One region of the Pararhizobium sp. genome, then DNA from elsewhere that is predicted to be linked to it. Evidence: predicted binding sites of a transcription regulator. Region 1 holds the regulator's gene; the other holds the start of a gene.

Region 1 (7,680 bases):
AAAAATCGTCCGGGGCCAGATCCCGCATCCGCCAAAGGCCGGCCGGATGGCGGTTGTTGCAGGCGACATAGAAGGGATCGAGCAGGTAGGCGCCGCCGAGATAGGCGGCCCAGGCCTGCGGCGCCACATGCCGCGTATAGCCGTCATGCAGAAGCAGTGGCCGTGCATCATAGGGAAAGACGAAGACGCCGGACAGATCGAACGCCGCCGCCCGGCGCAGCATCGCATCAAGCGCCGCGCCGAACCCCGGCGTCGAGAGACCATCTATCAGCGCGGCGATCTGGCAGGATTCGTCTGGCAACAAAAGGCGGCACCTCATTCTTCGGGCGATCTATCCCTTATGGGATATCGACAGCCCCCATTGCGTCAACAATAATCCTTGGAAAGCAAAATCACGAGGAGAACGGCGATGGCAGGCAGACTATCCGGAAAGACCGCGTTGATCAGTGGAGGTGCCGGCGGATGTGGCCTTGCCGCTTCCCAACTGTTTGCCCGCGAAGGCGCCCGCGTCGGCATCGTCGATCTTCCCCGCAGCAAGGGCAAAGAGGTTGCCGCCCAGATCCGCGCCGAGGGTGGCCAGGCATTCTTCGCAGCTGCGGACGTGTCGGTTTCTTCCGAGGTCAAAGCGGCCGTCAAAGCCGTGGAAGACACGTTCGGAGCAATCACCGTTCTCTTCAATCATGCCGGCATTCTGGCCGTTGGTCCGTTTCTGGAAACGGAAGAGGACGAGTGGGACCGGCTGATGGCCGTCAACGTGCGTTCGATGTTCCTGATGACCAAGGCTGTACTGCCGGGCATGCTGGCCGCCGGGGGCGGCAGCATCGTCTCGACCTCGTCGATCTCCGCCGTCGCAGCAACGCCGATGGAGGTACTCTACGACACGACCAAGGGCGCCTGCCACATGTTTGCCCGGGCGATTGCGGTGGAATTCCGCGACCGCGGCATCCGCTCCAACGCCGTCTGCCCCGGCTTCATCGCAACCGACCACGGCAAGCGCGAACTTGTGGGTCTTGCCAAATATGGCGTCGATGTTTCCGACGCAGCAATCGCCGCCCAGCAGGGGCGGATGTGCGATCCGATGGAAGTGGCGCAGGCTGCCCTGTTCCTGGCGAGCGACGAATCCAGCTTCGTCAACGGCACGCATCTGTTCGTCGATAATTGTTTTACGGCGATGTGAAGAACAAAGGGGAGAACGGGAACATGATGCAATCAGGTGGCCACTGGCGCAACTGGGTGGGAAATCAATCGTGCATCGTCCGGCATCGGGGCGCTCCGGACAGCGAGGCGGCTCTGGCGAATATGGTGCGCGAGGCAACGTCGAACGGGCTGAACGTACGTTGCGCCGGTTCAGGCCACTCGTTCACGCCGGTGGCGCTGACCAGCGGACTGCACCTGACGCTGTCCGGCCTGCAGGGCATCAGTCATATCGACACGGCGCGCAAGCGGGTCTCCGTGCATGCCGGCACGACGATCAACACGCTCGGCAAGGCCTTGAAACGCAGCGGCCTGTCGATGATCAACCAGGGCGACATCGACAGCCAGGCGCTGGCAGGCGCGCTGACCACCGGAACACATGGCACCGGCCTTACGCTCGGCAACATGGCCTCGCAGATCGTCGGCATGCGGCTGGTGCAGCCGGATGGCAGCATTCTGGCGATCGACGACAGCGAACCGGATATGCTGAACGCCGCCCGCGTTTCCATCGGCATGCTCGGCGTCATCTCCGAAATCACCCTGCAGGTGATGGACAGCTACAATCTGCATGAGAAGCTGTGGCGCTGCACCTTCGACGAATGCATGGAGCAACACGACGATCTGGCCGCCAACCACCGGCATTTCGGCTTCTTCTGGTGCCCTGTGCCAGAGAGCCGCCATTGCTACTGCCTGCCGGATACATCCTCGGTCTCGACCACCACAAGCCTCTCAGACGTCTGCGAGATGAAGACCATCGACATCACCGATGCGCCGCCGATGCAAAGCGCGTTCGAAAAGATCGCCTATTCCTCGGAAATCTACCCGATCGAATATGTGCCCAACTTCCACGAGCTGGAATATGCGGTGCCGGTCAAATACGGCAAGCAGGCCTGCACCGAAGTGCGCAAGCTGATGCTGGAGAAGCACCCGACCTGCATCTACCCGATCGAATACCGCTTCACGGCCGGCGACGGTGGCTGGATCAGCCCGTTCTTCGAGCAGGATTCGATCACGCTCTCGGTGTCGGGCCAACCGGGCACGGACTACTGGAACTACCTGAAGGATGTCGACGATATCCTGCGTCAGTTCGGCTCCCGCCCGCATTGGGGCAAGCTGCATTTTCTGGGCAGCGAGGATGTGACGGCGCTCTATCCACGCGCCGGAGATTTCCGGACGCTCAGGAACAAGCTCGATCCGGAAGGGCGATTCCTGAACGATCACCTGAAACAGTTGTTTGGATAAAGGTGCGGCACGCTCGGGGCTAACCCTCCCCCTTGTGGGGAGGGTCGGAGCGCAGCGACGGGGAGGGGTTTCTCTTAAAAAAAGTCCCCTCCCCAACCCTCCCCACAAGGGGGAGGGAGCGATTCAGTGCAAGCTCAAATCAAGCCGCCGGTGTTTCGTCCGCAGCAACGATCTTCGGGCCGCCCTTGGCGACGCCGACCATGGCCGGGCGCAGGACGCGTTCGCCGATGGTGTAGCCGGCCTGAACGACCTGGACGACGGTGTTGTTCGGAACTTCCGGGTTCGGAACTTCAAACATCGCCTGATGGAAATTCGGGTCGAACTTCTGGCCGACCGGCTCCAGCTTCTGCACGCCATGACGCTCCAGCGCCGACAGCATGGCGCGCTCGGTCATTTCGACACCTTCGATCAGCGCGTTGAAGCCGACATCACCGGCCTCGCGGGCTTCTGCCGGAATGGCATCGAGCGCACGGCGCAGGTTGTCGGACACGGCCAGCATGTCGCGGGCAAAGCCAGCGACGGAATAGGATTTTGCATCCTTGACGTCGCGGGCGGTGCGGCGGCGCAGGTTGTCCATTTCAGCGGCAAGGCGCAGGTAGCGGTCGCGCATGTCGGCAGCTTCCGCCTTAGCAAGCTCCAACGGATCCGGCTCGGAAACGGCGGTATCGACCTGATCATCGGCGGCTTCTGCATAGGCGGCAGCTGCTTCGTCCGCGTTCACTTCAGCACCGTGTTTGTTTATATCGTCGGTCATGACGGTCTCCGGAATGTCAATATGTCTAGGATTTGGTGTCGATATCGAGCTTTGAAGCCGAAAAATCAAGGGTACAATCGAAAGCTGCTGGAAAAACCGGCTGCTTGCCGGCCGATTATCGCGACAAACGCGACATCAGCTGCGCCGTATAGTCCACCATTGGCACGATGCGCGAGTAATTCAGCCGCGTCGGCCCGATGACCCCGACGGCGCCGACGATCTTGTCGTCGCTGTCCCGGTAAGGCGCAACAATCAGCGACGAGCCCGACAGCGAGAACAGCTTGTTTTCCGACCCGATGAAGATCCGTACACCCGGACCGCTTTCGGCCAGATTGAGGATTTCGATCAGGCTGTCCTTCTTTTCGAGATCATCAAACAACATGCGCAGGCGGTCGACGTCCTCGGCACCGGCCAGGCCCTCCAGCAGATTGGCACGGCCGCGCACGATCAGCTGTGTCGGTTTGTCATCCGCCTCGCTGCCCGACCAGATGGCAAGGCCACGCTCGACCAGATCCTGACTCAGCGTATCGAGTTCGCGCCGGACCGTTTCCTTGACCTTTTCGAGCTGGCTCCGCACCTCGGGCAGCGTTTGACCGGCGAGATGGGCGTTGAGGAAATTGGCGGCTTCCGTCAGCTGCGAGCTGGTGACACCGGCCGGCAATTCGATGATGCGGTTCTCCACCTGGTCGTGCTCGCCGACGAGCACTGCCAGCGCCTTGGTCGGTGCCAGCCGGACGAACTCGACATGGCGGAGCACCGGATCGTTCTTGGCGGTGATGACCAGCCCTGCCCCGCGCGACATGCCCGACAGCATCTGGCTCGCCTCGGTTAGCAGTGTCTCAACAGGCTGATCGCGATCGACACGGCGCACATGCCGGTCAATAGAGGCGCGATCCTCGGGTGATAAATCGCCCACCTGCATGAAGGCATCGACAAAGAAGCGCAGGCCATTCTGTGTTGGCAGGCGCCCGGCGCTGATATGCGGAGAATAGATCAGGCCGAGGTCTTCGAGATCGCTCATGACATTGCGAACGGAGGCCGGCGACAGCGACATCGGCAGGATGCGCGACAGGCTGCGCGAACCGAGCGGCTCACCGCTTTCCAGATAGCTTTCCACGATGCGACGGAAGATTTCGCCCGACCGCTCGTCGAGCGCCGAAAGCCTTTCCCGCATTGCAGATTTATCCAGCACCATTCGAACGCAAAAACCCATGTTGTTGAAGTCAATTGGAATATAGTGATCCCGGCCCGGATAGCAAAAGGGAAATTGGCTGGAAAGCCCGCCGTACAAAGCCTTTTGCCCCTCCTCCACTCTTTTAGAGCAAATGATTTCCCTTCCTCCCAAGTTAGGTTAGAAGGCTGACAAACATCACAGGAGTTCATGATGCGGCCTTCCGGCAGAAAAACCGACCAGATGCGCAAGGTTTCCTTCGAGCGCAATGTTTCCAAACATGCAGAAGGATCCTGCCTGGTGAAGTTCGGCGACACGCATGTGCTGGTCACGGCGAGCCTGGAAGAAAAGACACCACCGTGGCTGCGCAACAGCGGCAAGGGCTGGGTTACCGCCGAATACGGCATGCTGCCGCGCGCCACCGGCGAGCGCATGAAGCGCGAGGCAGCCTCGGGCAAGCAGAGCGGCCGCACCCAGGAAATCCAGCGGCTGATCGGCCGTTCGCTGCGCGCGGTGGTCGATCTGAAGGAACTCGGCGAGCGCCAGATCTCGATCGACTGCGACGTCATCCAGGCCGATGGCGGCACCCGCACCGCCTCCATCACCGGCGCCTGGATTGCGCTGCGCGATTGCCTCGCCTGGATGGAAGCCCGCAACATGATCAAGGTGGAAAAGGTCCTGAAGGACCATATCGCCGCGATCTCCTGCGGTATCTTCGCCAATCAGCCGGTGATCGACCTCGACTATCTCGAAGACTCGGCGGCTGAAACCGACGCCAATTTCGTCATGACCGGCTCGGGCGGCATCGTCGAAATCCAGGGCACGGCCGAAGGCAAGCCTTTTTCCGAAGAGGAATTTGGTACGCTGCTCGGCCTTGCCAAGAACGGTATTGCCGACCTGGTGGGCATGCAGAAGCAGGCAATCGGGGGCTGAGCCATGGCCGCACCGTTCGAAGGTATTCTGGAGACGGCGCTCTATGTTGACGATCTCGATGCGGCGGAGGCGTTTTACGGCTCCGTTCTCGGTCTTGAGAAAATCAGCCGCGCCGGTAACCGGCATGTTTTCTTTCGCTGCGGCCCAGGGATTCTTTTGATCTTCAATCCGGTTGAGACGCTAAAACCGCCGCTACCGCATGGGACGCAGGGTCCTGGCCATATGTGCTTTCGGGTCGCTACCGGGGATTTGGGCGCTTGGAAAAAGAAGCTGTCGGAAGCAGGGATTGCGATTGAATCCGAGGTGATTTGGCCGTCGGGCGCAAACTCCTTCTACTTCCGCGATCCCGCCGGAAACAGCCTGGAATGCGCTGAGGCCAGCCTCTGGGCTATCGACTAAAAACGAATGGGCGGAATGCTCGCCGGATGAGAAAGACGCAGATGCGCAAGCTTGAAGACAAGACCCTGATCGTTGCCAGCCACAATGCCGGCAAGATCCGCGAAATCCGTGACCTGATCGGCCCGATGGGCTTTGAAGCCAAATCGGCGGCCGATCTCAATTTTGTCGAACCGGACGAGACCGGCACGACCTTCGAGGAAAACGCCACGATCAAGGCGCTGGCCTCTGCGAAAGCCTCCGGCCTGCCTGCGCTTTCGGACGATTCCGGCCTTGTCGTTGATGCGCTGAACGGCGATCCGGGCGTCTACACCGCCAATTGGGCGGAGACTGCCGACGGTACGCGCGATTTCGCCATGGCGATGGAGAAGGTCGAAACCGCCATCCAGGAAGCCGGCGCTACCGCCTTCGACCGGCGCACCGGCCGCTTCGTCTCGGTGCTGTGCCTCGCCTGGCCGGATGGCCATGTCGAACTGTTCCGGGGTGAGGTCGAAGGCCATATCGTCTGGCCGCCGCGCGGGGACCAAGGATTTGGTTACGACCCGGTCTTTCAACCGCTCGGCTACAACACCACATTCGGCGAAATGAGCGGTGACGAGAAGCATGGCTGGAAGCACGGCGATACGGACGCGCTGTCGCACCGCGCCCGGGCGTTCAAGCTTTTTGCCGAAACGTGCCTGAGTGCGTGAAGTGGAAATCGACGGGGAACTCATTCTCCCTCATCCCTGTGCTCGTCACAGGGATCCAGTGGCGTCGCGTCTGCGACGCTAGAGACTCTTTCACGCGACGGACGTCGCGTGGCTGGATTCCTGCGACGAGCACAGGAATGACGGTGTGGTAAAATTCCGCGCCAAGCAACAAGTATTGCCTAACCTAACGACATCGCGCCCGAGCGCCTGAAAGACCCTGAACAGAATGGCCACTTTTTCTTCCATCGGTGACAGCAAGGAGCCCGGTTTCGGGGTCTATGTGCATTGGCCCTTCTGTGCTGCCAAATGTCCCTATTGCGACTTCAACAGCCATGTCCGGCATCAACCGGTCGATCAGCCACGATTCGTCACGGCGTTTCTGACAGAAATGGCGGCGATGCGGCATATGTCGGGCCCACGCACCGTCACCAGCATCTTCATGGGCGGCGGCACGCCGTCGCTGATGAACCCGGCGACGGTCGAGGCCATCCTCGATGGCATCGCCAATCTCTGGCATGTGCCGGATGGCATCGAAATCACCATGGAGGCCAACCCCTCCAGCGTCGAGGCGACCCGGTTTCACGGCTACCGCGCTGCCGGGGTCAACCGGGTTTCGCTCGGCGTCCAGGCGCTGAACGACCGGGACCTCAAATTCCTCGGGCGGCTGCATAATGTCGAGGATGCGCTGAAGGCCATCGGCCTTGCGCGCGACATCTTTCCGCGCATGTCGTTCGACCTGATCTATGCCCGTCCGAACCAGACCGTCGACGCCTGGGAACAGGAGCTGAAGCAGGCCGTCTCCTATGCCGTCGATCACCTGTCGCTCTACCAGCTGACGATCGAGGAAGGCACGCCGTTCTATGGCCTGCACAAGGCGGGCAAACTGATCGTGCCGGACGGCGAGCATTCCGCCGTGCTCTACGAGGCGACGCAGGAGATCACCGAAGGTTTCGGCATGCCGGCCTACGAGGTTTCCAACCATGCCGCTCCGGGCGCCGAGAGCCGCCATAACCTGACTTACTGGCGTTATGGCGACTATGCCGGCATCGGCCCGGGCGCCCATGGCCGCCTGACGCGCGGCCGCAACAAGATCGCCACCGCGACGGAGCGCAAGCCAGAGGACTGGCTGCAGCTGGTCGAGGAACACGGCCACGGCATGGTCGAGCAGGAAGTGCTTGGCTATGACGAACAGGCCGACGAGCTGTTGCTGATGGGTCTGCGGCTGAAGGAAGGCATCGACCTCGTGCGCTGGCAGGACCTGTCCGGCCGCGAGCCCGACCCGGACCGCGAACAGTTTCTGA
Region 2 (7,680 bases), 600 kb from region 1:
CCATGGCGATCATGTCGCCAAATTCGCCGGTCTGGGCGTTGTAGCCGTAGTTGTCGGTGTTGCTTTCGAGGATCTTGCCAACGATGATCGAGCCTTCGTCGCCTGCGTTTTCAGCGATCTGGCGAACCAGCGACTGAAGTGCCTTGCGGATGATGGAGATACCGGCGGTCTGATCGTCGTTTGCGCCCTTGAGGTCGAGAACGATCGAAGCACGCAGCAGAGCCGTACCACCACCAGGAACGATACCTTCCTGAACGGCAGCGCGCGTTGCGTTCAGCGCGTCGTCGATACGGTCCTTCTTTTCCTTCACTTCGATTTCAGTCGCACCGCCAACGCGGATGACTGCAACGCCGCCAGCGAGCTTGGCAAGACGTTCCTGCAGCTTTTCGCGGTCGTAATCGGATGTGGTTTCTTCGATCTGGCCCTTGATCTGAGCAACGCGGCCTTCGATTTCGGCCTTCTTGCCAGCGCCATCAACGATGGTGGTGTTTTCCTTGGAGATCGAAACCTTCTTCGCACGGCCGAGCATTTCGAGCGTGACGTTTTCCAGCTTGATGCCGATGTCTTCGGAGATGACCTGGCCACCGGTCAGGATCGCGATGTCTTCGAGCATGGCCTTGCGGCGATCGCCGAAGCCAGGAGCCTTGACGGCAGCAATCTTCAGGCCGCCACGCAGCTTGTTGACGACGAGCGTAGCAAGCGCTTCGCCTTCAACGTCTTCCGAGATGATCAGGAGCGGCTTGCCGGTCTGAACAACGGCTTCGAGAACCGGAAGCATGGCCTGAAGGTTGGAGAGCTTCTTCTCATGGAGAAGGATGTAAGCGTCTTCCAGTTCAGCAACCATCTTTTCAGGGTTGGTTACGAAGTAAGGCGACAGGTAGCCGCGGTCGAACTGCATGCCTTCGACGACTTCGAGTTCGGTTTCGGCGGTCTTGGCTTCTTCAACCGTGATGACGCCTTCATTGCCGACCTTCTGCATCGCTTCAGCGATGTACTGGCCGATTTCCTTTTCGCCGTTGGCAGAGATCGTCCCGACCTGGGCCACTTCTTCCGAAGTGTTGATCTTCTTTGCCTTGGCAACGAGGTCCTTGACGATGGCTGCAACTGCGAGGTCGATGCCGCGCTTCAGGTCCATCGGGTTCATGCCGGCAGCAACTGCCTTGCCGCCTTCGCGAACGATGGCCTGGGCGAGAACGGTTGCCGTCGTGGTGCCGTCACCGGCGATGTCGTTGGTCTTCGAAGCAACTTCGCGGACCATCTGGGCGCCCATGTTTTCGAACTTGTCTTCGAGTTCGATTTCCTTGGCGACGGAAACGCCGTCCTTGGTGATGCGCGGTGCGCCGAAGGACTTGTCGATGATGACGTTGCGGCCCTTAGGACCGAGTGTGACCTTGACTGCGTCTGCGAGGATGTCGACGCCGCGCAGCATCTTTTCGCGCGCGGTACGGCCGAACTTAATTTCTTTGGCTGCCATGTTAAAAACTCCCGGGCTGATGCCCAATTGGTTTTATGGAAAGTGGAAAGGTGGAAACCGGCTGGATCAGCCGATAACGCCCATGATGTCGGCTTCCTTCATGATCAGAAGGTCTTCGCCGTTGAGCTTGACTTCGGTGCCCGACCACTTGCCGAACAGGATACGATCGCCAGCCTTGACGTCGAGCGCGATGAGAGCGCCCTTGTCGTCACGGGTGCCGGTGCCGACAGCGACGATTTCGCCTTCCTGCGGCTTTTCCTTGGCTGTGTCCGGAATGATGATGCCGCCCTTGGTCTTGGCTTCGGCCTCGATACGGCGCACGACGACGCGGTCATGCAGCGGGCGGAAATTGGTGCTTGTCATTGTCTAATCCCTCGATCAAATGACTTCACGGATCGTCTTTGCGATCCGCCGGATGGATGTTAGCACTCCTATTGCTTGAGTGCTAGCGACCTGCAGATAAGGATGCCCGCCAGATGAGTCAAGAACAAGACAACGCGATTTTTTAATCGAAACGCTGATTGACTTGATTTGCCATTTTTTGTTTAACAGTTGCCATGGGGTCTGCGATCGCCCCACGAGGCGTCATGCCAGAATTTCGCGTCCACTCTTCATAAAAAGGGACGTATCATGGCCTCGTACAATTCCATTTCCGTTGAAAAACTCGCCCGTCTGACCGGAACGCCAAAAGGACCGGTCATCATTGATGTGCGCGACGACGAAGATTTCGCAGCACTGCCCTCGCTTGTTCCCGCATCCACGCGTCGCCCTTTTGCCTCGGCCGCGCAATGGTCGGCGGAATATCGCGGCCTTTGGGTCGTGGTCGTTTGCCAGAAGGGCAGGAAGTTGAGCGAAGGCGTTGCCGCCTGGCTTCGAAACGCCGGCGCCCAGGCGGAAAGCCTGGAAGGTGGGCTTGAAGCCTGGACGGCTGCGGGCCTGCCGCTTGTCCCGGCCGCCGCGATACCCGGCGGAAAAGCCGGTGGTGGCTCTGTTTGGGTCACGCGCTCGCGCCCCAAGATTGACCGCATCGCTTGCCCATGGCTGATCCGCCGCTTCGTCGCCCCGTCCGAAGTCGAGGCCGTTGCGGAGCGTTTCGGCGCTACGCCGTTCGACGTGGAGAATGTTTTCTGGAGCCATAGGGGCGAGGGCTGCACCTTTGATACGATGATCGCGGAGTTCGGCTTGTCCTTTCCGGCCCTTCAGCATCTGGCGCTGATCGTTCGCGCGGCCGACACCGACCGGCTCGATCTGGTTCCCGAGGCATCTGGCCTGCTCGCAGCCTCGCTCGGCCTGTCGCGGATGTTTGCCGACGATCTTGAGCAGTTGGAAGCCGGCATGACACTCTACGATGCCTTCTACCGTTGGGCGCGTGACGCCACGCAGGAAAAGCACGAATGGGTGCATCACGTTGCAAAGAAGGCCAAAGACCATGAATGAGGCGGTGCAGATACAGTCTCCGCCACCATATCCAACATTCGCTGAAGCTGCAAAAGTCTGGGCAAAGATCGGGCTCCTGAGCTTTGGCGGCCCCGCCGGGCAGATCGCGCTGATGCACCGGGAACTGGTGGAGGAGCGCCGCTGGATTTCCGAGAGCCGGTTTCTGCATGCGTTGAATTTCTGCATGCTCTTGCCCGGCCCGGAAGCGCAGCAACTTGCCACTTATATCGGCTGGCTGCTGCACGGCACGCGCGGCGGCATCGTCGCGGGGCTGCTGTTTATCCTGCCCGGGTTCTTCGTCATCCTCGGCCTGTCGTCGGCCTATGCGCTGTTCCAGCAAACGGATTGGCTGACCGGCCTGTTCTTCGGCCTGAAGGCAGCGGTGCTGGCCATCGTCATCGAGGCGGTCATTCGCGTTGGCCGCCGCGCATTGAAAACCCGATTTGCGCTCGTCGTCGCCGCGCTCGCCTTCGCCGCGCTGTTCTTTTTCGATCTGCCATTCCCGCTCGTCGTGCTGGCCGCCGGCATTGCCGGATACGTCGCCACGCGGCTGCAGCCGGCAACAGGCGAAAAGGCCTTGGCGGCGGCGGCAAAACAGGCGCTTGCCGACAGGCCTTCGGTGATCGACAGCAGCTTTCCCGATGGCGCATCAAGCTGGAGCCGCACGTTTCAGGTTCTCGCCACCTGGCTGGTTCTCTGGATCGCGCCGTTCGTCATCCTTGGCGCAGTGTTCGGGTGTGCCACCGTCTATACGACCATCGGCCTGTTCTTTTCGAAGATGGCCGTGGCGACCTTCGGCGGAGCCTATGCGGTGCTTGCCTATGTCGCGCAGCAGGCGGTCGAGACCTATCATTGGCTTAAGCCTGGTGAAATGCTGGATGGCCTGGCGCTGGCTGAAACAACGCCCGGACCGCTGGTGCTGGTCTTGTCCTTCGTTGGCTTCATGGCCGCGTTTCGCGCACCGCTGGGGTTCGATCCGCTTGTGTCCGGCCTGCTTGGGGCGACGCTGGCGACCTGGGTGACGTTCGTGCCGTGTTTCCTCTGGATCTTTCTGGGCGCCCCCTATGTCGAGGCCCTGCGCAACAACCGGGCGCTGGCGGGCGCGCTTGCGGCGATCTCGGCTGCGGTCACCGGCGTTATCCTCAATCTGGCCGTCTGGTTCGGTCTGCACGTTCTCTTTGCCAGTGTGGATCGCTTTGCGGCAGGACCTGTTTCCATGCCGCTTCCGGTCTGGCAGACCTTCCAGCTGCCGTCCTTCTGCCTGACGCTTCTGGCAGCCGTGCTGCTGTTCTTCTTCAAGCGCGGCGTCGTGGTGACGCTGGCCATCTGCGCGGTTGCCGGTTGGCTGATCCGTGGGTTTTAGCTGTTCCATCACATTACAAGCCGGAAACCTTGGAATTCAGCCCCCATTTTCCCGATGAAGACTTGTGTTTTTAACGCCTGCCTGCGATGTCAGCCCGACCATTTCTTTTCTGCGGGAAGCCAGCATGGCCGTTCGGATCAACAGTTTTCGCGACATTGCCAGCCGCTATGATGTCGTGCTCTGCGATGTCTGGGGCGTGCTGCACAATGGCGTCGAGGCGTTCAAGGGTGCCTGCGAGGCACTGACCGAAGCGCGCGCCAAAGGTCTGACTGTCGTTCTGATCACCAATTCGCCGCGCCCGCATCCCGGCGTCATCGTCCAGATCCGTGGCCTCGGCGTGCCGGACAGTGCCTATGACCGGATCGTCACGTCGGGTGATGTCACCCGCGCACTGATCTCGGCCGGCCCGAAGAAGATTTATTTCATCGGTGCGGAAAAGGACCTGCCGCTGCTCGAAGGGCTCGGCGTCAGCATGGTGTCCTCCGAGGAAGCCGAGATCATCGTCTGCGCCGGCTTTTTCGATGACGAAAACGAGACGGCCGAAGACTATCGCGCCACGCTCTCAAGCCTTGCCAAGCGCAAGGTGCCGTTCATCTGTGCCAATCCGGATCTGGTCGTCGAGCGCGGCCATAAGCTCATTCCGTGCGCCGGTGCCATCGCCAAGGTCTATGCGGAACTGGGCGGCGAAACCCGGATTTCCGGCAAGCCCTATGTGCCGATCTATCGCGCGTCTCTGACGGAAGCCAAGGCCGTGCGCGGCGGGCTCGACCTGTCGCGGGTGATCGCGGTCGGCGACGGCATGCCGACGGACGTCAAGGGCGCACAGGATTTTGGCCTCGACGTGCTTTATATCAGCGCTGGTATCCACGCCGCCGAATACATGGCTGCCGAAAAGACCGATGAGGCCAAGCTGGCGGCGTTCTTGAAAAACGAGGGTGCCACGCCAAAATGGTGGATGCCGAGACTGGCTTGACGGATCTGCCGCAGCCGACCTGCACGAAGAGATGACTGGCGAACGGACATGACGGTTTTTCATCGCAACGAGACCCGCGAACCCCTTCCGGAAACGCTGCGCGGCGGCGTCATTGCCATCGGCAATTTCGATGGTGTGCATCGCGGCCATCAGTCGGTTTTGAACCGGGCTCTGGAAGAGGCGCAAGCGCGCGGTGTTCCGGCCCTGGTTTTGACCTTCGAGCCTCACCCGCGCAGCGTCTTTAAGCCCGACCAGCCGGTCTTCCGCTTGACGCCAGCGCCGCTGAAAGCCCGCATCCTGGAAGGTATGGGCTTTTCCGCCGTCATCGAATACCCGTTCGACCGGACCTTCTCCGAGCTTTCCGCATCCGATTTCATTCGCTCCATCCTGATGGACTGGTTGCATGCCAGCCACGTGGTCACCGGCTTTGATTTCCATTTCGGCAAGGGTAGGGAAGGCGGCCCGGCTTTCCTGATGGCCGCCGGTGGCGAAAACGGTTTTGGCGTGACGCTGGTTGATGCGTTTCGCGATGAGAATGCTGCGGTGATTTCCTCCAGCCACATTCGCGGATTGCTGGGTGAGGGCGACGTGTCCCAGGCTGCCGGGCTGCTCGGTTACCGCTATACCGTGGAAGCCGAAGTCATCGACGGCAAGAAGCTTGGCCGTACACTCGGCTATCCCACCGCCAACATGCAGCTTCCGCCGGAAGTCGAACTTCGCAACGGCATCTATGCCGTGCGCTTCCGCCGCGCCGATGGCAGTATCCACGATGGCGTCGCCAGCTTCGGCAAGCGTCCAACGGTCGATAGCAACGGCATTGCCCTGCTCGAAACCTTCGTGTTCGATTTTTCCGGCGATCTCTACGGCGAAGTCTGTTCGGTCTCGTTCTTCGGCCATCTGCGCGACGAGCTGAAATTCGACGGTCTCGATCCGCTGGTGGTGCAGATGAAGCAGGATGACGCCGAAGCCCGCGCCTTGCTCTCCGGCGTCAAGGCGCTCAGTATGATCGACAGCAAAATCGCATTCGGTCTGGATGCAAACTCCTAAAGGATGATCCCAATGGCCACCACGCCCCGCCGGCCCGTCAGCGCCATGGATGCCGCCGAAGCCCTGTTCAAGCCGGTCAAGAAGGCACCGGCCCCGGCTGTTGAAAAGCGCGCTTTGCCGGAAACCAGGGAACTGGTGTCGATCAAGCTCGACAGCGCCGTCCTGCACTATTTCCAAGACGACGGCCCCGGCTGGCAGGACCGCATCAACGACGCGCTGCGCGCCGTGATATTGGCAAATCCGAAGGATTGAGGAAGCTTTTCTGCCTCGTTCCCTCTTCTCCCCAGCGGGGGAAGGTGCCCGAAAGGCGGATGAGGGGGCCGAAGGCCACTTTTGATTGGCTCCGGCTTCGCCGAAGCACCCCCTCATCGCCTCACTGCGTTCGGCACTTCTCCCGGCTGGGGAGAAGAGGGAACCCGTCGCACGCTGCTCATCCAATTAAAAATCTGCATTCCATCGCCGTGACGCACATCGTTCTTTGAAACTTTGCTGGTGTCATCTTCCTTTTCGCGCAAAAACCGCTTAAACAACCGCCACCATGACCCGATATCGTCGATTGATACGTGATCAGCGAATTATTGGCCCGGCCTTCCCAGCGCTTTGATAGCCGCCGGAAGGTCCGGGTTTTCGGCGTTCGACACGAGCGCCACCGTTTCCCTTATGATATCCCGTTCGCATGCGCGGCGACACGCGCCCAGATATGATTGCTGAAACCATGACCGATACCGTTGAAAAGCTTGATTATTCCAAGACCCTCTATCTGCCGGAAACCGAATTTCCGATGCGTGCCGGTCTGCCGCAGAAGGAGCCGGAAACCGTTGCCCGCTGGCAGGAGATGGGGCTCTATAAAAAGCTGCGCGCCTCTGCCGCCGGCCGCGAAAAATTCGTGCTGCACGATGGCCCGCCCTATGCCAACGGCAATATCCATATCGGCCACGCGCTCAACAAGATCCTCAAGGACACCATCACCCGCTCGTTCCAGATGCGCGGCTTTGATGCGAACTATGTTCCGGGCTGGGATTGCCATGGCCTGCCGATCGAATGGAAGATCGAGGAAGCCTATCGCGCCAAGGGCACGAACAAGGACGAGGTTCCGGTCAACGAATTCCGCCAGGAATGCCGCGACTTCGCCGCCAACTGGATCAAGATCCAGTCGGCCGAGTTCAAGCGTCTGGGCATCGAGGGCGACTTCGACAATCCCTACACGACGATGGCCTTCCACTCCGAAGCCCGCATCGCCGGTGAACTGCTGAAGATCGCCAAGTCCGGCCAGCTCTATCGCGGCTCCAAGCCGATCATGTGGTCGGTCGTCGAGCGCACCGCGCTGGCGGAAGCCGAGGTCGAATATGCCGATATCGAGAGTGATACGATCTGGGTGAAATTCCC

The links. Region 1 encodes HrcA, which represses chaperone genes, less so after heat shock. Its sites were predicted from a motif close to GTTAGCACTCNCNNNNNGNGAGTGCTAAC; they were not measured.
Positions count from the first base shown of each region.
Region 2: groES (co-chaperone GroES) is a predicted target of HrcA. The motif match lies at 1,896-1,924, and genes of this name have one in related genera.

Region 1 covers NZ_CBDIHY010000003.1:1,804,121-1,811,800, reverse strand. Annotated here, with positions in the region: gene ACQY8Q_RS14280 (helix-turn-helix domain-containing protein) at 1-301, opposite strand, end outside; gene ACQY8Q_RS14275 (SDR family NAD(P)-dependent oxidoreductase) at 410-1,177, shown strand; gene ACQY8Q_RS14270 (D-arabinono-1,4-lactone oxidase) at 1,201-2,436, shown strand; gene grpE (nucleotide exchange factor GrpE) at 2,576-3,190, opposite strand; gene hrcA (heat-inducible transcriptional repressor HrcA) at 3,306-4,385, opposite strand; gene rph (ribonuclease PH) at 4,575-5,294, shown strand; gene ACQY8Q_RS14250 (VOC family protein) at 5,298-5,693, shown strand; gene rdgB (RdgB/HAM1 family non-canonical purine NTP pyrophosphatase) at 5,735-6,379, shown strand; gene hemW (radical SAM family heme chaperone HemW) at 6,606-7,680, shown strand, end outside.
Region 2 covers NZ_CBDIHY010000003.1:2,406,014-2,413,693, forward strand. Annotated here, with positions in the region: gene groL (chaperonin GroEL) at 1-1,474, opposite strand, end outside; gene groES (co-chaperone GroES) at 1,541-1,837, opposite strand; gene ACQY8Q_RS17235 (chromate resistance protein ChrB domain-containing protein) at 2,105-2,911, shown strand; gene chrA (chromate efflux transporter) at 2,904-4,274, shown strand; gene ACQY8Q_RS17245 (TIGR01459 family HAD-type hydrolase) at 4,399-5,247, shown strand; gene ACQY8Q_RS17250 (bifunctional riboflavin kinase/FAD synthetase) at 5,296-6,294, shown strand; gene ACQY8Q_RS17255 (BrnA antitoxin family protein) at 6,307-6,546, shown strand; gene ileS (isoleucine--tRNA ligase) at 7,010-7,680, shown strand, end outside.